DNA from 3 places in the Paraburkholderia yinzeri genome. Region 1 is predicted to be linked to each of the others. Evidence: riboswitches for the same ligand, from Rfam matches in the RefSeq annotation. Region 1 holds a riboswitch; each other region holds the start of a gene.
What was found. A riboswitch is a leader RNA that binds a small molecule or an ion and turns the genes downstream of it on or off. The one in region 1 is predicted to bind cobalamin.

Region 1 (9,968 bases):
CGATGCGCGGCATGTAGGGCTGCGTGCCGTATTTCAGCGGACCGCGCAGGAAGGCCGCGATCATGTCTTCGTCGGTGGCCATGTGCAGCTTGTCGGGCAGGCTGCGCAGCGGGCCGCCCGGTTCGAGCGAGTGGCAGTTCGCGCAGGCCACCTTGGTCAGCAGGCGGCCCACTTCGAGCTCGTTGGCATCGGTCACGGTTCTCAGGCGGTCCGGCACGAACGGATGCAACTGGAGCAGGCCATGCTCGGCAATGCGCTCGACTTCCGAATGAATGCCCTTGCCGGGCACGTCGCGCGCGATCACCTGATTACCGTAGATGTACTGCCCCGCCACGTACGGCTTGCGCATCGACTCGCGCATGCGCTCTTCGGGCCACACCCCCACCACGGCAATGAACAGGAAGAGCGAAATCGCCAGCGACGTATAGACGCGCTGCGGGAAGGCCCAGGCGAAGCCGAGCCAGAGCGTCGCCACGGCAAACACCGCGACCATTCCCCTGGCGTAGACGGGCAGCAGATGCGTGTCGAGCATTACGAGCGCGTTTTGCGGCAGCGTGCGCAGGTAGTAGAAAAACATCACGACGGCCACGGCGCCGCCAAGGAGTCCCACCGGGGCGATCATGCGCACGACGCTGCGGCGCAGCGCGGGATCGCTCACGCGGCTGGCCACCAGCAGTCCGACGAGCGCCGCCATCACGATCATGCCGCCCGTGCGGGTGCCGAGCTGCGCGAAGAAGTTGACGTTGTAGAACGCCTCGCTCGTCGAGCCGGTCTGGTACCAGCTATCGTGGCCCGGCCACATCATGAACGAGAGCACGCCGACGATCAGCAGCATCGTCGCCCACGAAGCGAGCGCGAACGACCACGTCAGCTTCAGGTGGGTGCGCGCATCGATCTTGCCGATCAGGTAGACGAGCGCGTAGACGCCAATGACTTCAACCGTGAAGTAGACCCACTCGCTCGCCCAGACCCAGACGAAGTTGTGGATCAGCCCGCTCACGCCGCGCGGACTCGCCACGGTGATCGCATACCAGATCCCCGGGCCCGTGATCGAGCCGATGATGTACGAGAACACGAGCAGGAACATGCCGTAGCGCTTGATGAACTCCATCAGCTGCGGCTTGTTCTCGCGGTAGGCCCGCGTTTCGAGCAGCGCGAACAGAAACGAAGCGCCGACCGATGTGTGGGACGCCACGACGTGTATCACGCCGATGATCCCCATGACCCAGGCCGTACCGATGCCCGGAACGTAAAACGTCGGGTACATGCCGAGCATGTCCATACGTCTCCCCCTTCTTCTGTAGATCCGATCCGGATGAGCGGACGCCGCGCGCCCTCTGTGCACCCGCTATGCACCCCTGACTTCCGGATCAATGACGACACCTGAAATTCAGGGAGGGCCATGCTAGCAAAAGGTCCGCGTGGCTAACGCTGCGTAGCAGTTATGTTTGGAATCATGTCGGGAATCGCGCAGACCGGGCATCCACGCACCGCTGCAGCCGGAGCGGCAATGCGGACTGGCCCGCTCGACCGGGGATTTCTTTCATTTTTATTTCGGGCGCCGGCCGCTAACGCACCGGGAAACGCACCTCGTGCTGCGCGCCTTCCGTGCCTTTTTCGCATCACCCGCGGCCCGGACAATTGACGCGGCGAACCATGGCGCATTAACCTTGCGCGCTGATGGTTCCCGGCGACGGGATCAAAAGGGAACGCAGTAAAGGCGCGCCTCAAAAACGCGCGCTTCGAGACTGCGGCTGCCCCCGCAACTGTGAGCGGCGAGTCCATGCCCGCGCGAGCCACTGGGAAACCGGGAAGGCCGGCAGAGGACGCAGACCCGCGAGCCAGGAGACCTGCCATCAACCGAGGTCCATGCAGCCGCAACGGGCGGGGTGTCCCGAAGCGCCAGCGCCGCTACGCGCGGCTGCTCGCTGCAGGGACAGCCCTGACCTCAGCCCCGCACATGAAACTAAAACAATTCATTCTCACGTCGGCCGTGACGGCCTGCGCGTGGCACAACGCCCATGCCGCCGACGACGCGACGCTCGCACAACAGGACCAGACCGATCAGACTGACGAGGCGCACGGCGAAACCGCGCTGCCGAGCATTCTCGTTGTCGGCGACACGCAGCATCTGCCGCAGTCGTTCGACCGGCGCTACGCGAGCACCCAGGTCCTCACGCGCGCGGACCTCGATCGTCTCGCTCCGCAAGATCCCAGCATCACCCAGGCGCTTGCCACGCTGCCCGGCGTGACGGTTTCGCAGAACGGCGGGCCGGGATCGGCGGCTTCGGTCAGCATCCGCGGCTCGTCAGCCCAGCAGGTGGCCGTCTTCATCGACGGCATACGTATTGGCTCCGCCACCACGGGCGAGGCCGAATGGGCCGATCTGCCGACCGAGGCGTTCGACCGCGTCGAGGTGATTTCCGGGCCGGCCGCCGCCTCGTTCGGCGCGGATGCGGTGGGCGGCGTCGTGCAGCTCTTCACGCGCCACGCGTCGAACCAGCCGAACCAGACCACGGTCTCGTTCGGCGGCGGCTCGAACAAGACCTTCGACACGCAGGTCCGCACCTCGGGCACGGTCCCCTCCACCGGGCCGCTGGCCGCGCTGGGCGGCCTGACGTATTCGCTCGGCCTGCACGACTACAACACTGCGGGCATCGACGCGACCCAGCCGTGGGCCTACGGCCACGAAGACGGGCGCAATCCGTATCACGCCCAAGACGTGGATGCGCGCCTCGGCTATGCGCGCGACAACTGGTCGATCTCGACGTTCATGCTCTATCACCGCTCCGATCTGTCTTACGACAACGCGGGCGGCGACGACCGGCAGCTCGATCATCAACTGACCACGGGCATTGCGTTCCACTGGGACATCACGCCGACCACGCAGTTCGATCAGTCGGTGGGCTACGCAACCGATCGTCAGTTCGTCTACGCGAATGATCCGACGATTCCCACCGACGAAATCGACTCCACGCGCTTCAGCACGTCCACGTCGCTCACGCACCAGGAGACGGGCAACCGATTGTTCGGACTGCCATTCACCGGAGAGACGAAGCTCGCCTACGACTTCACGCGCGAACAGGCTTTCCTGCCGGTAGATATCCCGACCGGCGTACCCACCCGCGACGATTCGGCGGTGTCGCTGCACCAGTCGACCACGCTCGGCCCGTGGACGCTGTTCCTCGCAGGGCGCCACGAGATCGTCGAAGGCCAGACGGTGAACACGGGCAATGTCTCGCTGGCGTGGGAGATCACGCCGGTCTACACGGCGCGCGTGTCTTATGGCAACGCCTTCCGCCTGCCAACGTTCGACGATCTCTACTATCCGCAGTACGGCAATCCCGATCTGCAACCGGAACGCAGCGACAGCGTCGAAGCGGCCCTCGATGCCAACACGTCGTTCGGCACCTTCACGGCCGCCATCTACGACACGCGTTTCCACGACCTGATTGCTTACAGTTCGGAGACCTTTATACCGTTCAACGTCGGCCGTGCGCATATCCAGGGCATCGACCTCTCATACAAGGGCACGCTCGGCAAGTCCACGCCGGTGAGCCTCACCGTCGGCCTGCTGAATCCGGAAGACGTCACCGACGATACCTGGCTGAACCGCCGGCCGCGGCAGACAGTCAACCTGAGCGTCGATCACACGTGGGACGAGTTCCACCTCCACGCGCTCAGCACGGGCATCTCGATTCTCTACAACGGATCGACCTTCGACGATCAGGAGAACACAATTTACCTGCCTTCGTGGACGACGGTCAGTCTGCGCGCTTCTTATCAGATCAATCCGCACCTCGCGCTGTCCGCCTCGCTGGCGAATCTGTTCAACCGGCAGTACATGACGGCCTATGGGTATAACAGCCTTGGGCGGACGGCGTTTGGGAAGATTGCGTATACGTTCTGATGGTGATGGGTCCACCACGCGGCCTCGTGAGGCGCTGCCTCGCTCACGAGGCCCCGCAAGTTCCAGCCCTCACGGCCTGCAAAACCTGATCGCGCCCGTTCTGCACCAGTGCGACAAAATGCAGACGCGCGCGGTCCCATTGGGGAGGCACGGCGATATCGCGCCGCACGATTCCGCCCTGCGAACCCAGTGAAACAGGCCCCACCCAGAGCCGCACGACACTGTCGTGCGAAAGCGTCGTGCCGCCGTTTTCGCCTCGCAGCACATGCGAGACGAGCCCGTCTTCCGTAACGGCGAAATAGAGCTGCGCGCCGTCCGCCGGTAACGCACGAGTATCGCGAGGCGTAACCCTCGCCTCCAGCTCGACGGTGTTATTCGCATCGGAGCGCGTCGTCAGCGCTATCTCCACCGGCGCGGGTGTGGTGTTGATCCTGCGGATCGCTTCGGGCAACGTGCCATGCCATGAGCGAATCTCCTCGCCGTTCGCGAAAAATTCCGGCGTGTAGACGAAGGTGCCGTGACCGGCGGCCACGAGTTCGCTCTGGCGGGCGTCGAAGACCTTCTGCGCCATCACGTCCTGCCAGCCCAGGCTGTCCCAGTACGTCACGTGCAAGCCGAGCGGAATCACGGCCGATCCCGGACTGGCTTCGCGCGAGAGCATGCTCAACTCGCGATCGGCCGGCGGGCAACTCGAACAGCCTTCGCTCGTATAGAGCTCAACCACGGCCGCAGTACCGGGCCCGCTCGTCGCGTGGCAAGCATCCGACGCATAGGACGCGTTCGCCACCAGTAAGGCGAGCATCAACAGGAAACCACCGAGCAGACCAACGAGGCGCATGATGTCCCTCCACAGCGGCACGCCCGCGCGGGCGCGCGGGTCAGCGGATCGGTAAGGCGGCACAAGTCGCCTGGACCCTGCTGTTAATTCGGCTGGAAGTTCGGTGGGGTTACAGCAGATCAGGAATTTTCGCGAGCGGGCCGGGCGACAAGAATGCCGCCCGGCCCCAGACTCGCCAATCAGAACTGGTCTTCCGCCAGCGCGAGCACGCCTTGCGCGCCGCGCGCACTGAGCACGGACGCCTCGAAACCGCTCGCGAGCGGCAGCACATGCTCCGCATAGAACTGGGCAATCGCGATCTTCGCGTCATGGAACGACGGGTCGTCCGAGCGGTTGCGTTGCGCGGCCAACAACGCGCGCGCCATTTGCCAGCCGCACAGCACGACGCCCGCCAGCTTCAGATACGGCACGCTGCCCGCGAACACCGCATTCGGATCGGTCTTCGTGTTCGCCACGACGAACGCCACCACGTTCGCCAGCACCTTTGCGCCCTGCTCCAGTTGCGCGCGCATCGATGCCGCCGCCGGACCGTCCGCCTTCGCCAGTGCATCGACCGTGGCGGCAACTTCGGCCAGCAGCGCCTTCGCCACCGCACCGCCGTCGCGCACGGTCTTGCGGCCCACGAGATCATTGGCCTGAATGGCCGTCGTGCCTTCGTAGATCGCGAGAATGCGCGCATCGCGGTAATACTGTGCGGCGCCCGTCTCCTCGATGAAGCCCATGCCGCCGTGCACCTGCACGCCGAGGCTTGCCACCTCGTTGACCATCTCCGTGCTCCAGCCCTTCACGATGGGTACGAGGTACTCGTAGACCGCCTGATGACGTGCGCGCTCCGCAGCGTCCGAATGCCGATGGGCGTGATCGCTGTGGGCCGCCGCCACGTAGGCGAGCGAGCGGGCGCCTTCGGTCAGGGCGCGCATGGTCGCCAGCATGCGGCGCACGTCGGGGTGGTGAATGATGGTGACGGACTGCACCGCCGATCCGTCGACGGGACGGCTCTGCACGCGCTCCTTTGCGTACGCTACAGCTTTCTGATACGCACGGTCGGCCACGCCGATACCCTGCATGCCCACGCCGAAGCGCGCCGCGTTCATCATGATGAACATGTACTCGAGGCCGCGGTTCTCTTCGCCCACGAGGTAGCCCACGGCGCCGCCATGATCGCCGTACTGCAGCACGGCAGTCGGGCTCGCCTTGATGCCGAGCTTGTGCTCGATGGACACGCAATGCACGTCGTTGCGCGCGCCGAGCGAGCCGTCCTCATTGATGAGGAACTTCGGTACGATGAAGAGCGAAATGCCCTTCACGCCGGCGGGCGCATCGGGCGTGCGCGCGAGCACCAGGTGGACGATGTTGTCCGCCATGTCGTGCTCGCCCCACGTGATGAAGATCTTCGTGCCGAAGACCTTGTAGCTGCCGTCGCCCTGCGGTTCGGCGCGCGTGCGCACGAGCGCGAGATCGGAGCCCGCCTGCGGCTCCGTGAGGTTCATCGTGCCGGTCCATTCGCCCGAGATCAGCTTCGGCACGTAGCGCGCCTTCTGCTCTTCGGTACCTGCCGTAAGCAGCGCCTCGATCGCGCCGTCGGTCAAGAGCGGGCACAGCGCGAACGACAGGTTCGCCGCGTTGAGCATTTCGATGCACGGCGTCGCGATCAACTTGGGGAGCGCCTGACCGCCGTACTCGGACGGGTGCTGCAAACCTTGCCAGCCGCCCTCGACGAACTGGCGGAATGCGAGCGCGAACCCCGGCGTCGCCGTGACTTCGCCGTCACGCCAGCTACTGGGCGCGCGATCGCCCTCCACGTTCAGCGGCGCAAGCACTTCGCCGCACAGCTTCGCGGCTTCGTCGAGCACCGCCTGCGCCGTGTCGAGATTCGCGTCCTCGAAGCCCGGCAGCGCAGCGACGCTGTCAATTCCGGCCAGTTCTTTCAGCACGAACAGCATGTCCTTGACGGGGGCGGTGTAGCTCATGATGGTCCTTCCAGTGGTGCGGTAAGAGGGTGGCGCCGCGGCGCGGGTCTCGCCATGGGTCTCGCCGCGGGTCTCGTCGGTAAAGGAGCGGGAACGGCGGGATCTGGGGCAGATCGTAGCGCCAAAGCGGCTTCGCCGACTGTCCAAATCTGCCCACCTGGTGACAAATCTGGCCACGCCGTGCCGGCCAGCCCGCGTGCAGATGCAGGGCGTGGCGCCGCAAGGCGCATCATGCAGCACTGCTGCGATCGATCCGCCCCCCCATCCTGGGTAGGCCAGGCCTCTCAGGCGCGCACGCGGTAGGTGCCGGGCGTGCTGCCCGTCCAGTGGCGGAAGGCGCGGTGGAACGCGCTCGGATCGTCGAAGCCGATGTCGCCGCCGATGGCCGCAATCGTGTCCTGCGTCTCGGTGAGGCGCTGGATGGCGATGTCGCGCCGCAACTCGTCCTTGAGCAACTGGAACGAAGTCTCTTCGGCCGCGAGCCGCCGGCACAGCGTGCGCACGGAGCAATTCAGGTTCTGCGCCGCCGCTTCGATGGTCGGCAGATCGGGCAGCGCGGTGGCCATGAACTGCCGCACGCGATGGCCTGTTCGCTGCTCGCTGAACGTTTCGAAGATCCAGTCGCCGGGCGAGCGCGCGAGAAAGTTGCGCAGATTGCGCTTGCTCTGGCGGATCGGCAGATCCAGATAGGCCGTGCCGAAGCGCATCAGCGTAGCCCGGCAACCAAAGCGCACCGGTCCCGAGAAGAAGTAGCGGTGATCGAGTGCATGGGGCGGTTGCTCGCAGGCGAACTCCACTTGCAGCAACGGGATCTTCTGCCCGATGAGCCAGGAACCGACGCCGTGCGCGAGCTTGAGCATGAGTTCCTGGCCCAGCGGACCGAGGGGGCCGAAGTCGGGGTTCGGACACAGCTCGACCTGCGCCACCGGTCCGATGCGGCGGGACTCGAGACGGAAGTCGTCCAGCACGATGTGGAAGAACTGGCCGAAGCGATGCAATGCCGTTTCGAGGTTGCGCGCGTCGAGCAGGCTCAGGCAGAGGAATTTGAGCGTGCCGCTGCGAAACGGGCGGCTGAAGACGCCGGGCATCTCGTCGTCGAGTTCGATCGCCAGCGCCTGGTAGAGCGTCGAGAACTGCTCTTCGGTCACCCGCGCGCCTGGTTCGCCCAGCAGTTCCGGTGCGATGCCTGCCTGCTTCAGATAACGGTTCGTCACTTCGTCTTTCGCGCCAGCCGCCGCGAGAAAGCCGTTGACGAGGGAGATCGGGACGGTGGCGCTGGGCGCTTGCATTCGGTATCGGAGGGAGTGCGGGGCGGTGGATGCGATATTCTAGTGTAGAAGTTGATGCTGAATTGGGGTGGGGGCCTGCCGGCTCGGTAACGCGGCGGCGCCGTGCTTACTGTGGCTGCGTCTGGTGCGTGTTTGGGATTTGTCGCGGGGTGTTTGATTCGTGGTTCCTGCTGTTTTGGTCTTTCCTTGTTTTCGTGTCGGTCTGCCAGGGTTGCCCCTGTGCGGGGCGGCACCTACTTTCTTTGCCGCGGCAAAGAAAGTAGGCAAAGAAAGCCGCTCACACCGCTAATGCCAGCCACCATTCACCCCGCACCACAATAGCCAGTGGCTCCGGAGCGTCTGTCACCTCGCACCCTCCACGCTATTGACAAAGGACTCATACCTCCTGCTGCGCGCTACGCGCGCCGCAGACAGGTCTGCAAGGGAAACCGGCCTTGCTGTCAGGCATTTCGGTGTGCATACCGCTGGTTCGGGTTATGCCCTTCGGGGCGCGCAGCGCCGCCGGAAGGATGAGCGCCTTGTCACTCCGTCTAATGGCCAGTGATGACGGACGCCCCGGAACCACTACCAAGGTGGGCGAGTGGCGGACGGCGTCACACTGGCGGGGTGAGCGGCTTTCTTTGCCTACTTTCTTTGCCGCGGCAAAGAAAGTAGGTGCCGCCCCGCACAGGGGCAACCCTGGCATACCACCACGAACACAAGAAAACGCCAAAACAACAAGAACCGCAAATATCAAAATTCCAACCCACTCACTTCAAAAATTGAAATTATCGATATTCTGCGCATCGAAAGTCGTCGGCGGCCCGAGTATGACCTCGCCATTCTTGCCGATCGTCCGCTTGCCGAGCTTACCCGCATCGAACGACTCCCCCTCCTTGCCGGTAATATTCCCCGAGGCCAGATTCGCGGCCGCATACGCCGCAAGATACCCCAGTGCACCCGGATCCCAAAGCTGGAACGCCTTCACGGTGCCGTTCTTCACGAACGCACGCATCTGGTTAGGTGTGCCAAGTCCCGTCACGGCCACCTTCCCCTTGCTCGACGACGAAGAGATATAACGCGCAGCCGCAGCAATCCCCACCGAAGTCGGCGCGACGATCGCCTTGAGGTTCGGATACGCTTGCAGCAAACCCTGCGTCTCGACGAAAGACTTCTGGTCGTCATCGTTGCCGTAAGCGATCTTCACGAGCTTCATCTTCGCGTACTCGGGCTTCTTCAGCTCTTCCTGCATCCACTTGATCCAGGTGTTCTGATTGGTCGCATTCGGCGTGGCCGAAAGAATCGCGAACTCTCCTTCCTCGCCCATCAGCTTCGAAACCAACTGGATCTGGCCACGGCCAATGCTCTCGGCATCCGCCTGGTTCACGAAAATCTGCCGGCCGTCGGGCGCCGTATCGGAGTCGAACGTGACGACCTTGACGCCCTGGGACATCGCCTTCTTCAGGTACGGCACGAGCGCGTTCGCGTCGTTGGCGGCAATGACGATCACGTCTTCGTGCTGCGTGATAAGCGTGTTGATATACGACACCTGCGACGATGCTCCGGCATCCGAAGGACCGACCACCTTGCCGTCGCCCTTGAACTCCTTGATCGCGTCCATGCCGCCGTTGTCGGCGATCACTTCATAGGGGTTGTTGATCTGCTTGGGCACGAAGGCGATCTTCAGCCCGTCCTTGATGCCGGCGGCATGCGCCGCCAGGCCTGCACCCAACAGCGTCGCGCACAGCAGCGCTGTGCACATGTGACGTACTGGCTTGAACATGAACGTGTCTCCTCAATGGATACCGGGCGTGTGCCCGGATGGTTGACTGCGTGTTGACGTTCCGCGTGCCTCCTTCCCGACTGGCTGAACCGCCGCAACTGCCGCTTGCTGCCACAACTGCCGCTTGCTACCCGCTTGCTACCTTTACCGCCGCATTTCACTCAACACATCACGCCGCCCGCGCCAACGCGCGCCGGTC
Region 2 (9,968 bases), 840 kb from region 1:
GCGTGGAAGTGCGCGCGGCCGACGGCAGCGACTACCTGCTGCGCTACGCGCGCTGCACGAACGCCCAGGGCCAGGCGGTGGGCTGGATCGCGGGCCTCGTGGACGTGACCGCGCTGCACGATGCCGAACGCCAGCGCGAAGATGCGCTGAGGCTGCTTTCGCACGACATGCGTTCGCCCCAGGCATCGATCGTCGCGCTCGTGGAGACCGAGCGCGAGCGCGGCACGCTGAGCTCGGGCCCCGTGGGCGACGTGATGGACCGTATCGAACGCTACGCGCGGCGGGCGCTCACGCTTGCGGACGACTTCGTGCAACTCGCGCGCGCGGAGTCGCAGGTGTACGCGCTCGAACCCGCGAGCCTCGCCGACCTCGTGATCGACGCGAGCGACGAAGTCTGGCCGCAGGCGCACGCGAAGCGCATCCATATCGAGACCGTGTTCGAGGACGATCAGATGGGCTGGATCAACGCCGACCGGTCGCTGATGACACGGGCGCTGGTGAATCTCCTGAACAACGCCGTGAAGTACAGCCCACCCGATACGCGAATTGTCTGTACTATCTCTGCCACGGCGGGAAGCGTGGCGCCGCAGGCGGCACGTGTGATCTGCTCGATTCGCGACGAAGGTTACGGCATTTCGCTGGAAGACCAGGCGAGGCTTTTCGAACCTTTCCAGCGCTTTCATGTGGAGCAGCGGCCCGAGGTGAGCGGGGCCGGGCTCGGCATGGCGTTCGTGAAGACGGTGGTGACGCGCCACGGCGGCGAGGTCGACGTGGAGAGCGAGCCCGGCAAGGGCACGACTCTGAGGATGTCGCTTCCCGCGCTCGACGCGCCTCTCTGAGGTGCTTGCGTGCCAATGAGCGGTTGGCGGTGAGTTCGATGGAGTTTGCGGTGAAGATCCTGTTGACGGTATGCCTCTTTCTGACGGCTGGCGCGTTGGCTGGTTGCGCCGGCGTGAACGCCGACGTGAGCGCACGCGGCGCCTTGCCGGACGCAGGCCAGCGTACCGTGGTCTATCGTCTGGCGCGTACCCCGGCCGAGGCTGAGGCCGTATCGAATCCGCCGTACGAAGCCTTGTTGCGCGATGGCCTCGCGAAGCGCGGCTTCGTGGACGGCGCGCCGGAGAAGGCGGCCTACGTGGTTTCTGCTGCCTGGTCGACGCGCCCGGCCGATGTAGGGATTGCCCAGGGCGACTGTGCGCCGGCTTGCGAGCCGGCCGCCGGTTCGCCATTCCCGTGGTTCGGGCGGCCGTACGTGCATGCGCTCACGCTGCGTTTCTTCGCGTTGCCCGGCGGCGCCGAGGCGTACCGCGTGAGCGTCGTGAAGCACGACCGCAACGCCAATGCCCAGGAGGCGCTGCCGTATCTCGTCGCGAGCGCGCTCGCGCGGCTGCCTTATGCCGGTGCGGCCGGTGCGCCGCAATGGCGCGTGAAGCTGCGCGAGGCGGGGGCAGAAGCGGGTGCGGGGGGCGAGGGCGGCGCGGGCGCGCTGCCGGAAGTCATTTCCGTAAAGGCAGTCGCCCCGGCGCAGTGACGTCAGGCCGAAGGCGGCCGATCGTCTTCGGCGCCATCCCGCGGCCAGCGGTTTTCGTAGACGCATTCGCCGAGCGCGCGGCGCTCGGCCCAATGCTCCATCTCCAGCATCGGCTGCGGATAGAATTCGGCCACGTGGCCGAGGCACAGGATTGCCACCGGCTTGGCGCCCGCCGGCATGGCGAGCAGCCCGCGCACTTCGTCCACGTCGAAGATCGACACCCAGCCCATGCCCAGCCCTTCGGCGCGCGCCGCGAGCCACAGGTTCTGGATCGCGCAGGCTACCGAGGCGAGATCCATCTCGGGCAGCGTCCGCCGCCCGAAGATATGCGGCTCGCGGCGATCCATCAGCGCGACGACGAGCAGTTCGCCGCATTCGCGCATCCCTTCGACCTTCAGCTTCATGAACTCATCGTGCCGCTTGCCTAGCGCATCGGCGGTGGCGAGGCGCTCGCGCTCGACCGCCGCATGCAGTTGCGTGCGCAACGTTGCGTCGGTGATCCGCACGATGCGCCATGGCTGCATGAAGCCCACGCTCGGCGCGTGATGCGCGGCGTCCAGCAGGCGCTGCAGCGTGGCTGGATCGACGGGGCCGGGCACGAAGTGCCGCATGTCGCGCCGTTCGTAGATCGCGCGGTAGACCGCCGCGCGCCCGGCTTCGTCAAAGGGTTGAGCCATGAAAGAGTGCGGCCGTGAAAGCGGGGTTGGAGGGCCACCAGGCATGCAGGTAGGTGGCGACGATCGGGCCGTGGCGGTAGAGCGGCTCGCCCGCGGCGCCGGTCTGCGCATGGCGCGCGACGAGTGTGGGCGCAAGCGGTGTGCTCACGCGCGAGTAGTGGAACGTGTGGCCCCTGAGCGTGCCGTGCGCGCTGTCGATCTGCTGCATGCCGAGCGCCGCGAAGCGCCGCTGCATGACCGCCTCGCCCGGCAGCAGCCCGAGCATGGGGGTGCGCGTGCCTTCGGTATCGGTCAGGCCTTCGAGCAGCCAGAGCATGCCGCCGCACTCGGCGACCAGCGGCTTGTCGGCCTCCACATGCGCGCGCAGCGACGCCGCGCTGCGGGTATGGCGCGCGAGCGCCGCGGCGTGCAGTTCGGGGTAGCCGCCGGGCAGATAGATCGCATCGGCGTTCGCCGGGGCGGCCTCGTCGGCGAGCGGCGAAAAGGTCGTCACGCGCGCGCCCAGCGCTTCGAGCAGCGCGACGTTCGCCGGATAGACAAACGAGAACGCCGCGTCGCGCGCAATCGCGATGTGCCGGCCTTCGAGCAGGCGCGGAAGGGGAGTCGGCGCGCTCGCGAGCGAGAATTCGACGGGCGGCGGCAGGTCCGCTAGCGCGGTTTGCGCGAGCGCGTCGGCGGCGCGTTCGATGCGTGCGTCGAGGTCGGCGATCTCGCTCGCCTGATGCAGGCCGAGATGCCGGTCGGGCAGTTCGATGAGGGCGTCGCCGGCCACGTGGCCCAGCCAGCGGAGGTCGGCCGGCAAGGCTTCCTGCAGCATCTGCGCATGCCGTGCCGAGCCCACGCGGTTCGCCAGCACGCCATGGAACGGGACGTCGAGGCGAAAGCGCGCGAGCCCGAATGCGACGGCGCCGAAGGTCTGCGCCATCGACTTCGCCGAGATCACGGCCGCCACCGGCACGCCGAAGGTCGTGGCGAGATCGGCGCTGCTGGGCGTGCCGTCGAAGAGGCCCATAACGCCTTCGATCAAAATCAGGTCGGCTTCCTGCGCGGCCTGCGTGAGCAGCGTGCGGCAATCGTGCTCGCCCACCATCCACAGATCGAGCGACATGACCGGCGCGCCGCTTGCGCGCGCGAGGATCATCGGATCGAGAAAGTCGGGCCCGGTCTTGAAGACGCGCACGCGCCTGCCGGCGCGGCGGTGCAGGCGCGCGAGTCCCGCCGTGAGCGTGGTCTTGCCCTGGCCCGAGGCGGGTGCGCTGACGAAGAGCGCGGGGCAGGCAATGCTGGCAGCGCGGGCAACCATCGGCTCAGAACTCCACGCCCTTTTGCGCTTTCACGCCCTGCTCGCGGTACGGATGCTTCACGAGCCGCATTTCGGTGACGAGATCGGCGGCTTCGATCAGCGCGTCGGGCGCGTGGCGGCCCGTCACGACCACGTGCTGCAGCGGGCCGCGCGCATTCAGCACGGCGAGCACTTCGTCGAGCGGCAGGTACTCGTACTTGAGCACGGTATTCAGCTCGTCGAGGATCACCATGCCGTATTCGCCGCTTTCGATCATGCGCTTCGCCTCGTTCCAGCCCTTGCGCGCGGTGGCGATGTCGGCGTCGCGATTCTGCGTGTTCCAGGTGTAGCCGTCGCCCATCGTCACGAAATCGCAATGGGCGACGCTGCTAAGGAAGTCGCGCTCGGCCGTGTGCAGCGCGCCCTTGATGAACTGCACGACGCCCAGCTTCATGCCGTGGCCCAGCACGCGCACGGCCATGCCGAAGGCCGCCGTGCTCTTGCCCTTGCCGTTGCCGGTGTTGACGATCAAAAGCCCTTTTTCGACGGAAGCCGCCGCCTGCTTCTTTTCGTGGCCTTCACGGCGGCGTTGGGTCATGCGCAGGTGCGAATCGGGATCGGTTTTCATGGGCGAAACGAGGTCTGAGGATGCGGGGTTCTTAACGTGTGCGTATGCACCGCCGGTTTAGCGCGGCGCCTGCGCGGGAGTAACGACTGCGGCAACGACCACGGCAACCGCTACGGTCACGCCGTCGAGCGCGAGCTTGCCGCACGCCAGCGGTCCGCCGCCGGCGGCGAGCCGGGCGCAAGGCTCGCTCACGCCATCGACGCCGAACTTCGTGCGCGCTGCACCCGATGGCTCGGCCTCAACCGGCACGGCAGCGATGGCTTCGCGTGTGTACGTGTGAAGCGGCAAGCCATGTGCCGCGCAGAACGCGAGCAGCGCAGGTTCGTCGGCTTTCGCGTCGAGCGTCCCCACGGCCGCAACGCGAGCCATCGGCAACACCGCGAGCGCAGCCCGCACGGCGCGCTCGATCTGCGCGAGCGTCGCGCCGCGGCGGCAGCCGATACCGAGCGCAAGCGCTGCGGGGCCGGGTAAGGCGGAGGGCGCGGGAAGCAGGCTTGCAGACGTAGCGGAATTCACGGTGAGTGCTTGGAAACAAGGCAGCGGACAGGGCAGCAGACACCGCGGCGCGGGCTTTGCCCGTTGCCCGGCGGATGCGCGCATACGATAGCACACGGTTTTTCGCGCCCGGGCGCGAGGTCCCGGCGCCAGGGGTAAACAACAGCGGGCGTCCGGGCCTTTCCTTGACGATCCCGTGGCCCACGCCTACACTCGCACGCACTCTGGTGCTCGCGCGCGCGTTCCTTGCGCGCGCAGTTAAACGGGAATCAGGGAGCCATCCCGGCGAGGGACTGGCCAACCTGAACTGCACCCGCAACGGTACAACGATCGCTTCGCCCTGCATGGGCGAGGCAAGCCGCTTCGACGCATGCGCGCCGCATGCAGCTCATGCCACTGTGCAGACGGTCCGCGAGGACCGGCGCGCGGGAAGGCGGAGCGGCGTTTCGTCAGTCCGGATACCGGCCAGACACGAGGGATTCGCGCTGCGGGGAGGCGGTGCCGGATCCATGCTCCACGCCCGCGGCCATTCGCGCCGAAGGAATACCTCATGAACATGCGCAAGATCCCGGTCACCATCGTCACGGGCTTTCTCGGCAGCGGCAAAACCACGCTGCTGCGTCACATTCTTCAGCACGCGGGCGGCTTGCGCGTGGCGGTGATCGTCAACGAGTTCGGCGAACTCGGCATCGACGGCGAAATCCTGCGCGGTTGCGGCATAGGCTGCGACGAGAACGGCAACGAACGGGAAGGCCAGCTCTACGAACTGGCCAACGGGTGCCTTTGCTGCACCGTGCAGGAAGAGTTTTTCCCGGTGATGGAGCAACTGCTCGAGCGCCGCGGCGAGATCGATCACGTGCTGATCGAAACGTCGGGGCTCGCGCTGCCCAAGCCGCTCGTGCAGGCGTTTAACTGGCCATCGATTCGCAACGCCTTCACGGTCGATGCGGTAGTGACGGTAGTGGACGGCCCCGCCGCCGCGAGCGGCCAGTTCGCCGAGAACCCCGAAGCCGTGGACGCGCAGCGCAAGGCCGACCCGAATCTCGACCACGAATCGCCGCTGCACGAGCTGTTCGAAGATCAGCTTTCGGCCGCGGATCTCGTCATCCTCAACAAGACCGATCTGCTCGACGCGGCGGCGCAGGATGCGCTCATCGAGGAACTGCGCGAGGAACTGCCTCCGCAGGTGAAGATCGTACGCGCGCAACATGGCCAGCTCGATCTGCATACGCTGCTCGGGCTCGAAGCGGCCTCGGAGGAAAGCATCCATCTGCGCCACGACCATCATGGTTCCGCCGACGATGCCGATCATCACCACGACGAATTCGATTCGGTCGTCGTCACGGCCACGGTTGCCTCGCGCGAGGGCGCGATCGAGGCGCTGCAGCGCCTTGTGGACGCGCACACGATCTATCGCGTGAAGGGCTTCGCCGCGCTGCCCGGCGCTCCAATGCGGCTCGTGGTGCAGGGCGTGGGGCGCCGTTTCGACAGCTACTTCGACCGCCGCTGGAACGCGCAGGAAGCCGCGTCGCAGTCGCTCGCGAGCCGCTTCGTGCTGATCGGCGAAAATCTGGACGCCGCCACGCTGCAACGCGCATTCGAAGCCGCGCTCGCACCGGGCGCGCTGGCCTGATCGACCCACGCCAACGCCAGCGACACTTCTCTCATGCATTTGTTGCGAACGACGCCGGGCGGCTTCGTCGACGATACGGCCGGCGTGGTCCGTATCGACCAGCAGCCCGCCGACATCGTCATCCTCAGTTCCGCCGACACGACGCTCGCGCTGCTCGCGAGTATCGTGCCGCGCCTGCCCGCCGGGTTCCCGAGCGTGCGGCTTGCGAACGTCACGTATCTGCGCCAGCCGGCCTCGGTGGACTTCTATGTCGACGACGTGTTGCAGCATGCGCGCGTTGTCGTGGTCGATCATCTGGGCGGCGAGGCCTACTGGCCCTACGGCATCGAGCAGGTGGTCGCGCTCGCCAAACGCCGCGATCAGTTGCTCGCGATGTTCTCCGGCGACCTTCAGGAAGATCCCGGCCTGATCGCGAAGAGCCGTGCCGAGCCCGAATTCTGCCGGCTGCTGTGGCGGTACCTGCGCGAAGGCGGCGCGGCGAACGCCGAGGGTTTCCTGCGCGCGCTCGCGTGGCGCGCCTTCGGCTGGGGCAGCGAACCGGCACCGCCGCTCGCGCTGCCCGCGGCCGCGCTCTATCATCCATCGCGCGACGTTGCCACGATCGAAGACTGGCGCGCGCGCTGGCAGCCCGATGCGCCGGTGGTCATGCTGCTCTTCTACAAGGCGCATCTGCAGGCCGCCAACACGGCGGCGTTCGATGCCCTGATCGATGCCTTGACGGAGCGCGGCATGAATCCGCTGCCGCTTGCCGTCACTTCGCTCAAGGACACGTTGAGCCGCGACGTGATCGACGGGCTCTGCGCCGCGCACGACATCGCGCTCGTGCTGAACACCACGGCTTTCGCGGCCTCGTCGCTCGACGATCCCGCGCCGCTCGCGCTCGCGGGCGACGCGCCGGTGCTGCAGGTGATCCTCTCCGGCGGCAACCGCGAATACTGGCTCAAGGACAATCACGGCCTTAATTCGCGCGACATTGCCATGCATATCGCGCTGCCCGAAGTGGACGGCCGTCTCATCACGCGGGCGATCAGCTTCAAGGGGTTGGCGTACCACTGCAAGGAAACCCAGGTCGACGTCGTGCGCTATCAGCCCGATGCCGAGCGCGTGGCGTTCGTGGCGGAGTTGAGCCGCCGCTGGTGCCGTTTGCGCCGGCTGCCGAATGCGGAGAAAAAGCTCGCGCTCGTGCTCGCGAACTATCCGGCGAGCGAAGGGCGCATTGGCAACGGCGTGGGACTCGACACCCCGGCCTCGGTGGTTGGCCTCCTGCGGATGCTGCGCGACGAAGGCTACGCCGTGGCCGACCTGCCCGATCTACCCGAGGATGGCGACGCGCTCATGGCGCGGCTCACGCAGGGCGTGACCAACGATCCGGACACGCGCGCGCTGCGGCCCGCGTGGCAAAGCCTCGCCCTCGACGACTACCGGCGCGCGTTCGCGCGCTTGCCCGCCGCCGCGCAGAACGCGCTCATCGCGCGCTGGGGGCCGCCCGAGCAGGATCCCACCGTGCGCCGCGGCCGCTTCATGATTGCGGGCTGGCGCTGCGGCCAGGTCTTCGTCGGCATCCAGCCGTCACGCTCGCGCGGCGACGACACCTACGCGAACTATCACGACGCCGAACTCGTGCCGCCGCACGCGTACCTAGCATTTTACTTCTGGCTGCGCGAGACCTTCGGCATCGACGCGATCGCGCACGTGGGCAAGCACGGCAACCTCGAATGGCTGCCGGGCAAGAGCGTCGCGCTGGCCGATACCTGCTGGCCCGACATGGCGCTCGGCCCGCTGCCGCACGTCTATCCGTTCATCGTCAACGACCCCGGCGAGGGCAGCCAGGCCAAGCGGCGCGCGCAGGCGGTGATCATCGATCATTTGATGCCGCCGCTCACGCGCGCCGAAAACTACGGCCCGCTGCAGGATCTCGAACGGCAGGTCGATGAGTATTACGAAGCATTGATGGTCGATCCGCGCCGCGCGAAACTGTTGCGCCGGACCATCCTGGAGACGATCGTCGAGCACCGGCTGCACGAGGAACTCAGCATGCCGGCGCCGCAGGACGAAGCGACGGAAGACGCGTTGCTCACGCGTGCCGACGCCTGGCTCTGCGAACTGAAGGAAGCGCAGATTCGCGACGGGCTGCATATCTTCGGCGCGTCGCCGCAGGGGACGCAGCGGCGCGACACACTGCTGGCGCTGGGCCGCTATGCGTGCGGCGACGGGCAGGGCGCGAACGCCGGACTGATCGACGCGCTCGCACGCGATCTGCGGATCGATCATCTGCTCGACCCGGCCGCCGTGGACTGGGCCGCGCCGTGGACCGGGCCGCGCCCGGCGCTGCTCGAAGCGGTGAGCGAGACGCCCTGGCGCCACACGGGCGATACGCGCGAGCGGCTGGAGGCGCTGGCGGGATCGCTGGTCGCGCGCGTATGCGACGCCGGCACGGTGGAATGCGAAGCATCGTTGCCACAAGCTGCGAAAGTGCTCGCGCGCCTTGCCGACGACGTGCTGCCGCGCCTCGACGCCTGCGGCACGGAGGAACTGCGCCAGTTCCGCCGCGCGCTGGAGGGCCGTTTCGTGCCGCCAGGCCCGAGCGGATCGCCCTCGCGCGGCCGCCCCGACGTGCTGCCGACAGGCCGCAACTTCTATTCGGTCGATACGCGCGCGGTGCCGACGCAGGCCGCCTGGTCGCTCGGCATGAAGTCGGCGCAACAACTGATCGAGCGCCATCTGCAGGAGCATGGGGACTACCCGCGCGCCGTGGGACTCTCGGTCTGGGGCACGGCCACCATGCGTACGGGCGGCGACGACATCGCGCAGGCGCTCGCGCTGATCGGCGTGCGGCCGAAGTGGGCGGCGGGCAGTCATCGCGTGATCGACTTCGAGATCATGCCCGCCGAGGCGCTCGACCGGCCGCGCATCGATGTGACGCTGCGCGTTTCCGGATTCTTCCGGGACGCGTTTCCGAACGTCATGCATCTGTTCGACGCGGCGGTGCAGGCCGTGGCCGACCTCGACGAGCCGCCGCACTTGAACCTCCTGCGTGAGCGCGTGCTGCGCGAGCGCGATGCGCTCGTCAAGGGCGGCATCGAGCCAGCCGAAGCGCGCCGCCGCGCCGGCTGGCGCGTGTTCAGCGCGCGGCCGGGCCATTACGGCGCGGGCCTGCAGGACCTGATCGACCAGCGCCAGTGGCAGACCGATGCCGATCTTGCGCAGGCCTACCAGGCGTGGGGCGGCTATGCGTATGCCCAGAACAGCGCGGGCGACGAGGCGCGCGAGGCGTTCGGCGCGCGTCTCGCGGCCATCGACGTCGTGCTGCAGAACCAGGACAACCGCGAGCACGACGTGCTCGACTCGAACGACTACTACCAGTTCCAGGGCGGCATGGCGGCGGCGGCACGGCACTTCTCGCGCGAGCAGCCGAGCCTCTATCACGCCGACCACAGTAACCCTGCCGCACCGCGCATCCGCCCGCTCGCCGAGGAGATCGCGCGCGTGATCCGCTCGCGCGTGGTCAATCCGAAATGGATCGACGGCGTGAAGCGCCACGGCTACAAGGGCGCGGCGGAAATGGCGGCGACCGTCGACTATCTGTTCGGCTACGATGCGACGGCGCGCGTGGTGGGCGACCACCAGTACGCGCTCGTGGCCGACGCCTATGTCCACGACGACACCACGCGTGCGTTCCTCGCGCGGCACAATCCGCACGCACTGCACGCTATCTGCGAGCG
Region 3 (9,968 bases), on a different contig from region 1:
GTCCACGGCATCGAATGCGATGCCGAACGTGCAGCCGCCATTCACTGGACCTCGTCCGATACCCCGCTGCGTTTTCCGGATTCCTCAGGTTCTTATACCGTGTACTCTCAAACGCAAATCGACCCGGTAGTTAGCTTCCGCAACTCACAGCGCGAGCAGGTGCGTGGAACCATCATCAACCTCCAGAGAAAGTCGCTGGTGATGGAGGTCTATAACCCATACTCGATCGTGCAGGTCAGCGAAGTCCTGAGCGACCTGAGCGTGCGGATGGGCGCCAAGAACGCCTATCTGGGCAAGGCGGTGGTCGTCAGCCTCGTGAACACCGGCCTCACCGCGGTGGTTTCGCTGGCGCTGATCGACGAGTGGCGCGAGCTTAGCGTGCTGCCCAACGAACCCAGGTCGGTCGGGCGGGAAGCCGAACTCTTCATCACCGACTGGGATACGCGCTTCAATATCCGGCGCGACTATCAGATCGTGGTCAACGAGATGCGCGCGTTCCTCTCGGAAGTGTCGCGCTGGGTCGAGCAGGTCGATCTGACCGAAAGCCTGCCGAAAAACGAAGGCAGGCTGCGCGAGGATCTGTTCTACGAGCTCGCCACGCCCATCATGGTCAAGGTCAAGACCTACCTCAACTGGCTGGAGGAAGAGGCGGAGCGTGTCGATCCCGAGCTGGCGCCCGTGCATCGATCCTATGCGCAGTCGGCACTGCATCCGCTGCTGCTGCGCGCGCCCTTCGTCTACCGGACGTTCACCAAGCCGCTGGGCTATGCCGGCGACTACGAGATGGTCAACCAGATCCTGAGCGATCCGCAGCAAGGGCCGACCACCTACTTCCAGATCGTCAACACGGCGTTCCTCAAGGCCGCCGTGGCAACCGCGCACCGCAACCGGATCACGCTGCTGATCGACTTTCTCACGCGTCAGGCCGATGCAGCGCGCATTGCGGGCAGGCCGTTTCGTATCCTCAACGTCGGCTGCGGACCGGCGTTCGAGATCCAGCGCTTCGTGCGCGAATATGCGCAGCCCGAGCTGCTGTCGTTTCAACTGGTCGATTTCAGCGAGGAAACGCTGGCCTTTACGGAGGCCTCGATCAAACAGGCGGCGGCCGAAGCCGGACACAAGACCTCGGTGGAAATGGTGCATCAATCCGTGCACGACCTGCTCAAACGCAAGATCTCGCCCGACGAGTCTTCGCGGGAATTCGACGCCGTCTACTGTGCCGGCCTCTTCGACTATCTCTCGGACAAGGTCTGCGCGCGTCTGTTGAGTTATTTCGCGGCCCGCACGCGGCCCGGCGGCCAGTTGCTCGTCACCAACGTCCATTCGGCGAACCCCGAGAAGTACGGCATGGAGCATCTGCTCGAGTGGTATCTGATCTATCGGAACGAGAGCGGCATGAGTTCGCTGCTGCCCACGCAATCCGCCGACCACAAGCTCTACGTCGATGAGACCGGGGTGAATGTGTTCGCGGAAGCCACGATCCTCTGAAACGCCGGCGGACACCCCATCCATGAGCACTGCTCAACTGCACACAGGCTATCAAACCGAACTGGCCGACTTCCGCGTGACCTTCAGCCGCGGCGGTGCCTGTACCGCCATCGTGCTCGTCCTGCTCGGCGTGGGGCTGGATTATGCGCAGTATCCTCAACAACTGATCTCGTTCTCTGCCGCGCGCGTGGTCGTCTCGCTGCTGATAGGCGGCATTGCGATCCTGCTGGGCAGCGTGGCGGGGCGACGCTTTTCTCCATGGTTGACGCTGTCCTGGCTACTGCTGCCGCAGATCATGATTTCGTGGATGATCTGGAGGACCGACGGGGTACTGTCGCCCTACTACATGGGCCTGAACCTGGCCATCTTCGCTTCGGGCATCGCACTGCCATTCGGCTTATGGCAGAACATGGTTTTCGGCGTGTTGTCCTGCGCGCTCTACCTGATTGCCTGCCTGCTGCATTCCGGCGGCGGCGCGCCTATCGGCACGCTGACCGTCAACGTCCTGCTCCTTCTGTTCGCCGCTGCCGCCAGCGGCGTCTATACCTTCTTCAACGAGCGGGTGCGCTTCATGTTGTTCCGCCTGAAGGCGGAAGTCTCGCAGAAGAACGCCGAGCTCGAATCGATCAACCGCAAGCTGGTCGACATCAAGGGGCAGTTGCTGCAGCAGGAAAAGATGGCGGCTATCGGTACGCTTGCCGCGGGGTTGCTGCATGAGGTCAATAACCCCGTGAACTTTTGCCTGATGGCAATCGAAGTCGCTATGGAAGAGCCCGCGGCCAAAGCGGAGCCAACGCTGCAGGAATGTCTCGTCGACGCCAAGCAGGGCATGCAGCGGATCCAGCACATCGTGTCGGACCTCAAGACCTTTGCCTACCGCAAGCCGGGCGCCGAAGCGGAGGTGGGGACGCCCTTCCTGTTCGAAAAAGCGCTCGATTCCGCTACGCGGCTTGTCGCGCACGAATTGCGCGGCGTCACGGTGACGCGCGAGCTTCCGACCGATACGCTCGTGCAGGGCGACGAAGCGGCCATCATCGGCGTGCTGATCAACCTGCTCTCCAACGCAGTCCTGGCCATGCGCAACGCGGGCACCACCGGGCCGGCGATTCACATCTCGGCGAAATGGGAGGAGCAACGCCTCGCCGTGACGGTCAAGGACAACGGGCCGGGCATCAAGGACGAGAATCTCGCGCGCGTGTTCGAGCCGTTCTTTACCACCCGCGAGGTGGGACAAGGCCTCGGCCTCGGCTTGTCGATCAGCTATGCGGTCATCGAGCGCCACGGCGGCCTGCTGTTCGCCGAGAGCGAGCTGGGCAACTGGGCGTCGTTCAGCTTCGATCTGTCGCGCGCGCCGTGAGAACGCCATGAACGAAATCCGGCAAGACATCCGGCAAACACAGCCCACGGTTCTCTACGTCGACGACGAAGAGCTGGCGGGAAAGTATTTCTCGCGCATGGTCGGTGCGGATTACGAGGTCCTGCTGGCCACGAGCAGCGATGAGGCCATCGCCGTCCTGGAGCGGGACAGCGCCCGCATTGCCGTGCTGGTCACGGATTTCCGCATGCCGGGCCGCGACGGCGGCGACCTGCTGCGCCAGGTGGCGCACGACTACCCGCACATCGTTCGGATTCTGGTGACGGCTTATGCCGACATCGACGTGCTGCTGCAGACGGTCAATACCGGCGAGGTGTTCCGCATCCTCGAAAAGCCGCTCAGGCAGGCTTCCGTGCGCGAGACGCTGCAACTGGCGTTCGAGCGCCACCAGGAACGCGCCATCCAGAATCACCGGCTGATCGCGATCGACGAGACTCTGGCCTTTCTGGCGCACGAATTGAACACGCCGCTTGCTGCCATCGCCTTGAACGCGAGCAACATCGAACATCGCGCCGACGAGCAGCACGAGTCGCAGTGGGATATCGACGGCGCCGCCCGATCCATGCGCGAGAGCGCGCAGTACTGCCTCGCGGTGGTTTCGTCCTTCTGGCGCTCGGTCCAAAACGGGCGCCGCAAGCCTGCCGGGGACGACGCCCGCAGCGAGATCACGGCGCACGGGCTGATTTCCGCCTTGCTCGATACCTATCCGTTCGCTGCGGGGCAGCGGTCGTGGGTACAGGTCGAGGTCGACGGCGACTTTGCCGTGGTCACGCAGCCGAACTGCGTGGCGCTCGTGCTCTCCTCGCTCTTGTCGAACGCGCTGCGCGCGCTCGCGGATATTCCCGCTCCGTCTGTGCGCTTTACCGTCACGGCGGAACCCAGTCCCGGTATCGGCATTTCCGACAACGGCCCGGGCATTCCGCCCGAGATCAAAGCCCGCCTGTTGACGGACCCGATTACAACGCACGCACAATCCGGCGGCCACGGCTTGGGCCTGATTCTATGCAACCGTGTCATGCAGTCTTGCGGCGGTGGACTTCGGATCGAGTCCACGTCGGGGGTTGGCACCAACGTAGTGCTGGATTTCCCCCCTATCAAAGGTCAAACACTCAGGAGTTGTTGATGAACGAAGCGAAAGCCAACCAGGAGTCGTCACCGGCGATCCTCTTCGTCGATGACGAGGCCACGGCCGTGAAGTACTTCCAGCGTGCCATTGGAAGCCTGGCGCCGGTCCTGACTGGCGGCTCGGTAGAGGAAGGCAAGGCGCTGCTGGACGCACACGGTGACAGGGTGGGGGTCCTTGTCTCCGACCAGCGCATGCCGGGCGAGTACGGCAACGAGTTGCTGCGTTACGCGAGCGAGCGCTATCCGCATATCGTGCGGATCTTGACCACCGCGTATTCGGAGATCGACCAGACCGTGGCGGCCGTGAACCTCGGTCAGATCCACCGCTATATCAAGAAGCCGTGGGACATCACCGCATTGCGCATGGAGCTGAAACAGGCGCTCGAACTGGCCGAGCTGCGCAAGGAGCGGGACCAGCTCGTGCGCGAGAAGCTGGGCGTGCTGCAAAAGCAGACGCTCGCCACGCGGATCGGCCTTGTCCGGTCCCTCTCGGCCGCGCTGATCGGGCCCGAGCGGTTCCAGCCGGTGGAGACCTACCTGGCTGCGGCGGTACTCGCCGAGGTACCCAGTCCCGAGCCGGACTGGCTGCTGATGGACTACTCCGATCTGATCGCTGCGGAGAGCGCCCGAAGCGGCACGTTTGGCCATATGGTGGCGGCGAACCTCGCGGCGCTGCGTAACCGCCACGTCGGCTCGACCACCGGCAACGCGGTGGCCGCGATGGCCGAAACGCTGGAGCACGCGGGCATCACGGTCCGGCGCGAAGGCGACGGCCTGATCCTGGACGATCTCACCGCGCTGGCCGAGTTCCTGGGCGAGCCGGCCAGCAAGGCCGTGTCGGTCCGGCACGCCGTCTGGCTGGCCAGCCTGCTTTGGCTGGACGGGAACGACTTCGCGCTCGAACCGGTACGCAAGGACAGTGGCATGGCGTTCCTGCCCACTCAGCACAGAACGGAATTTCCTGCCGACCGCCTCGCGGCCTGGATCGAGCAGTTCTGAACGCGGCAGGGGGTGAGAGCGGTTTTGCTCGAAAGGTTGACACCGCAACGTAGGGGCGATTACGCTTTCGCGCTGATGGTTCCCGGCAACGGGATCAAAAGGGAACGCAGTCGAAGCTCGCCGTGAAAACGGCCGGGTTTCGAAAGTCTGCGGCTGCCCCCGCAACTGTAAGCGGCGAGTCCATGCCACCCCGCGCCACTGGGAAACCGGGAAGGCCGGCACAGGACAGAGACCCGCGAGCCAGGAGACCTGCCATCAACCGAGGTCCATGCAGCCGCAACGGGCGGGGTGTCCCAATGCGCCAGCGCCGCTTTACGCGGTCGCTCGTTGCAGGGACAGTCCCGACCTCAGGATCTGTCACATGTCCACCACTCTGGAAACGGTTGCCGCTCCGGCGTCCCTCCGCCGCCGCGTCATCGGCATCTACGTCGTCCTTGCAGCCTTCAACATCGGTGCCTGGATCTGGGCATTCATCGCCTTTCACGCTCACCCGCTGCTCCTGAGCACAGGCCTCCTCGCCTATGGCTTTGGCCTGCGCCATGCCGTGGATGCCGACCATATCGCCGCGATCGACAACGTCACGCGCAAGCTGATGCAGGACGGCAAGCGTCCCGTGACCGTGGGCTTCTTCTTCGCGCTCGGCCACTCCGCCGTGGTGCTGCTGGTCGCGGCAGCCGTCGCGGCGACGGCCGCCGCCCTCGAAAGCCGCGTCGAAGCCTGGAAGGATCTTGGCGGCGTCATCTCCACCAGCGTCTCCGCGCTGTTCCTGTTTCTCATCGCCGCGATGAATATCGTCATCCTGCGCGGCGTGTGGCGCGCCTTCAACAAGGTCCGCCGCGGCAAGCCCTACGACAACGACGATCTCGATCTGCTGCTGAACAACCGCGGCCTCCTCGCCCGGCTCTTCCGCCCGCTCTTCCGCTTCGTTTCGGGACCGCTGTGGATGCTGCCGCTCGGCTTCCTGTTCGGCCTCGGCTTCGACACCGCAACGGAAGTGAGCCTGCTCGGCATTTCGGCAAGCCAGGCCGCGCAGGGCCTCTCGATGAGCGTCGTGCTCGTGTTTCCCGTGCTGTTCGCAGCCGGCATGTCGCTCGTCGATACGACCGACGGCGTGCTCATGCTCGGCGCCTACGACTGGGCCTTCGTGCGCCCCATCCGCAAGCTCTACTACAACCTCACGATCACGCTCGTCTCCGTGCTGGTTGCGGTGCTGATCGGCGGCATCGAAACGCTCGGGCTGATCGCCGACCAGTTCAACCTGAAAGGCGGTTTCTGGGATCTGATCGGCACCCTCAACGACAACTTCAACAACCTCGGCTTCGTCATCATCGGCGTGTTCATCCTCGCGTGGCTGGTGTCGTTCGCCATCTACCGCCTGAAACGCTACGACGAGCTGCCGGTCTACCGGTCGGGCCAGTAATTCACCGCGCGCGCTGCGGCGGGCAGCCGATGTCACGCAAACTTGCGTGCATCGGCATCACGCCGCCTTGCGCGCGTCGGCGATTCGCTGCGGCGCCTCGGGCCGTGCATACAGGCGTTCGAGGTATGCCTGCAAGCCCGGGAATCCATCGACCAACTGGATTTCGTTCGCCCAATCGATCAGATAGACCATCACGCAATCGGCCACCGTCAGCTTGTCGCCAACAAGGAACTGACGCCCTTCCAGATGCTTTTCGAGGATCGCGGCCATGGCTTTGAAATCCTCGCGCGCCAGCTCGATATCGGCCGGTAGGCGTTTGTCCGGCGGGTAAAGAAAGGCGTGCCGGGTAATTCTCCAGAGCGGCTGTTCGAGTTCGGTCACCGCGAACAGGGTCCAGCGATACACCTGCGCCCGTGCTTCGAGATCGACCGGCAGCAGCGCTTTCTCCGGATATTTTTCCGCAAGGTAGAGCACGATCGCGGCCGACTCCGGAATCACGAGGTCGCCGTCCACCAGCACGGGGACCTTGCCCGCCGGATTGATGCGCAGGAATTCGGGCTGCTTGTGCTCGCCCTGGAGCAGGTTCACCGACACATATTCGAAATCGGCATCGACTTCGTGCAGCCCCCACAGCGCACGTTGCGCGCGGGTCCCTGGAAATCCATAGAGTTTCATGACGGCTCCCTGGAAGTCAGCCGCGAGGGATCGGAAGAACGGGCATCACTTCAACCGACTCGCCCGGGAAGATCGCGAAATGCGGGTGGCCTTCAAACATCTTCGCGGCCTCTTCATGCGAGGCGCTGCGCACAACCGTAAAGCCAGACAGCGCGTTGACCGTTTCCTTGACGCCATGTTCGCCGATGGCCAAAGTCTTACCGAGCGGACCACCCATGTTGACAATCGCCGCCTGATGCTTGTCGACCCAGGCATGCCAGGCCGCAATGCCCTCCCGCTGCCTGGCGAGCCGTTCTTTTTCCGGCAATGCCATCCACGCATGCATGCGCGGGTTGTCCTTGCTGCCGAGAAACACCGCGAGAAACAATTGCTGATCGCTCATAGATCCTCCGTCCGATGAGGGGAGCAACGGAATGTTGCCCTTCGAGCCTTGACAGGATAGGTTGATATCAACATAATTGCAACATGGCACGGGCGAAAAAAATTCCCTTCGAAATGACCGCGATGGTTCGCGACTGCTGCCTGTGCCTGCATATGCAGCGCGCGGCACGCAACCTCGCGCGCATTTTCGACGACGCCTTGCGCCCGCTGGACCTCACGAACGGGCAGTTTTCGCTGCTGATGTCGCTCAACCGGCCCCATCCCCCGGCGATGAAAGACGTGTCCTCGCTGCTCGCGATGGATCGCACCACGCTAACGGCCGCGCTCAAACCACTGGAGCGGCGCGAGCTTGTCACCATTACGCAGGATCCGGACGACAAGCGCAGCCGTCTGCTCACCCTGACGCCCGCCGGCCAGCGGCTGCTCGCAGAGGCTTTCCCTTTGTGGCAGCAGATGCATGCCGAAATTGAAAAGCCCTTTGCTCCGGGTGAAGTCGATCGGCTGCGCCAGCAGTTGCGCGCGCTTTCATAGCGGTACGCGACAAAGTTGACCTCCCGCCCCTCCTTGCTCGCTTTTTAGTGCGCCGCGATGCTGCTGTTTGCGATGCGGCGCGTGGCGGACCGTTAGTTGCGCTTTTCCCATGACGGTGAGCCAGGGCAACCTCGCCGGGATTCAGGACGGGATCGTCGCCACGCGTGCCGCGAGCGCCTCGCGCACCGCGGCGAGAACGCTATCCCAGTCTCCAAGCGCGGGCTGCCGGAACAACCGGGCGCTCGAATACCAGGGCGTGTCGCTGCGTTCGAGCATCCAGCGCCAGCACGTATCGAAACGGTTCAGGATCCAGACCGGCTTGCCCATTGCGCCCGCGAGGTGCGCCGTCGACGTATCGACCGAGATCACGAGATCGAGGGTCGACACGAGTGCGGCCGTGTCGGCGAAGTCGGCAAGCTCGCGGGTGAAGTCGACGATATCGGCGCCAGGCTTCCCTGCGCCACGCTCCTGCAACGCGGCAAGCTGCTGCGCGGGCGCGCCTTTCTGCAGGCTGAAGAACCGGACACCCGGCACGTCGAAGAGCGGAAGCATCCGCTCCAGTGCGATCGAGCGACGTGCATCGTTCTTTCGGAGTTCGGGGACATGAGGCCGATCGCCGCCCGCCCAGACGAGCCCCACTTTCAGCGCCGCCGGACCCGCTGCTTGACTCACCTTTGCTTCCCAGTGCCCGACCGCTTGCGCATCCGCAAACAGATACGGCGTTGTGCCGGGGAGGGTCGCGACATCGGTTTTGAACGCAAGCGGCAAGCTCAGCAGCGGACAGTGCAAATCGAACGGCGGCAATGGATCGCCTTGCGCGACGATGTGCGCGACGCCTTCCAGCGGCGCGAGCAGCCGAACCAGTTCGGGCTGGACCTCCAGCACCACCTGTGCGCCGCGCCGTGCCAGCATCGACGCATAGCGGCAGAACTGCAAGGTGTCACCCAGGCCCTGCTCGGCGTGCAGCAGAATCGCCTTGCCGTCGAGCGGCGCGTCGCCAAGCCACAACGGCACTTCGAACGAGCGTCGGCTCGCCGCGTTGCGCCTGCGCTTCCAGCGCCATTCGTACTCGTGCCAGCCTTCCTCCTGCCGGCCCATCTGCAGGAGGCACAACGCGCGATTCCAATGCCCCTCGACATGGTCGGGCTTCAGCGCGAGGGCCTGGTCGTAGCTGGACAGTGCGTCGGCGTGACGATTCATGTCGATGAGCGCGAGCCCGAGATTGCTCCAGGCGTCGGCGAGGCCAGGTGCCGCCGCAATGGCCTTGCGGTAACTCTCTTCGGCTTCCGCGGGCCGGTTCAGGTCGCTCAGGGCATTGCCGCGATTGCTCCAGGCTTCGGCGTAATCGGGCCGCAGCGCGAGCGCCCGGTCGCAGTTCGTTACCGCCTCTTCGGGTCGGCCCAGGTCGCGCAGCACGCAACTGCGGTTGTTCCAGGCCTCGGGCATTTCAGGCTTGAGCGCAAGCGCGCGATCGAGGCTCTCCAGCGCTTCGGCGGGCATGTCGAGTGCGCCCAGCGCCATGCCGCGATTGGTCAGCGCGTCGACGAAATCCGGCATCAGCGCGAGCGCGTGGTTGGCACGCTCGAGCGCCTCCTTGTGCCGCGATCTGGCATTGAGCGCGAACGCGAGGTTCGAGTGAATCGCCGCCTGCTTCCCGTTGATCGAGAGAGCGGTTTGCAGCAGGGCTATGCCCTCGTCGAGATGGCCCGTCTGCAAGGCGAGCGCGCCCAGCAACTGCAGTGCGTCGAAGTGTTTGGGCCGAACCGCGAGGATCTCCCGATAAATCTCGGCGGCTTCGGTCCACGCGCCATTTTGCTGAAGCGCGAGCGCCTGCTGAAGCAGGGCGTCGAGTTGCCGCTGATTGAGTGGTTTCCTCATGATTGCGTCTCGCACAGGGCGTGCTGCCGTGTGGGTCCATACAAAGTGATGGGCGAGATTATGGCCGATATGGCGCGTGGCCTTCGATTCCGACGT

Region 2: another riboswitch for cobalamin. It lies ahead of cobW (cobalamin biosynthesis protein CobW); the one in region 1 lies ahead of WJ542_RS17235 (TonB-dependent receptor domain-containing protein).
Region 3: another riboswitch for cobalamin. It lies ahead of WJ542_RS28510 (HoxN/HupN/NixA family nickel/cobalt transporter); the one in region 1 lies ahead of WJ542_RS17235 (TonB-dependent receptor domain-containing protein).

Annotation. Positions count from the first base shown of each region.
Region 1 is NZ_JBFOCJ010000002.1:9,073-19,040, reverse strand. It holds gene WJ542_RS17240 (c-type cytochrome) at 1-1,267, opposite strand, end outside; cobalamin riboswitch at 1,665-1,872, shown strand; gene WJ542_RS17235 (TonB-dependent receptor domain-containing protein) at 1,961-3,910, shown strand; gene WJ542_RS17230 (DUF1223 domain-containing protein) at 3,954-4,748, opposite strand; gene WJ542_RS17225 (acyl-CoA dehydrogenase) at 4,928-6,718, opposite strand; gene WJ542_RS17220 (AraC family transcriptional regulator) at 7,003-8,007, opposite strand; gene rhaS (rhamnose ABC transporter substrate-binding protein) at 8,762-9,769, opposite strand; gene WJ542_RS17210 (ABC transporter permease) at 9,939-9,968, opposite strand, start outside.
Region 2 is NZ_JBFOCJ010000002.1:848,134-858,101, reverse strand. It holds gene WJ542_RS20890 (CHASE2 domain-containing protein) at 1-839, shown strand, start outside; gene WJ542_RS20885 (DUF4136 domain-containing protein) at 890-1,531, shown strand; gene bluB (5,6-dimethylbenzimidazole synthase) at 1,534-2,208, opposite strand; gene WJ542_RS20875 (cobyrinic acid a,c-diamide synthase CobB) at 2,192-3,511, opposite strand; gene cobO (cob(I)yrinic acid a,c-diamide adenosyltransferase) at 3,516-4,118, opposite strand; gene WJ542_RS20865 (cobalamin biosynthesis protein) at 4,176-4,610, opposite strand; cobalamin riboswitch at 4,822-5,097, shown strand; gene cobW (cobalamin biosynthesis protein CobW) at 5,170-6,246, shown strand; gene cobN (cobaltochelatase subunit CobN) at 6,280-9,968, shown strand, end outside.
Region 3 is NZ_JBFOCJ010000003.1:380,745-390,712, reverse strand. It holds gene WJ542_RS28530 (class I SAM-dependent methyltransferase) at 100-1,488, shown strand; gene WJ542_RS28525 (sensor histidine kinase) at 1,511-2,845, shown strand; gene WJ542_RS28520 (ATP-binding protein) at 2,853-3,986, shown strand; gene WJ542_RS28515 (response regulator) at 3,986-4,987, shown strand; cobalamin riboswitch at 5,047-5,258, shown strand; gene WJ542_RS28510 (HoxN/HupN/NixA family nickel/cobalt transporter) at 5,349-6,407, shown strand; gene WJ542_RS28505 (glutathione S-transferase family protein) at 6,465-7,082, opposite strand; gene WJ542_RS28500 (YciI family protein) at 7,099-7,464, opposite strand; gene WJ542_RS28495 (MarR family winged helix-turn-helix transcriptional regulator) at 7,548-7,994, shown strand; gene WJ542_RS28490 (tetratricopeptide repeat protein) at 8,136-9,872, opposite strand.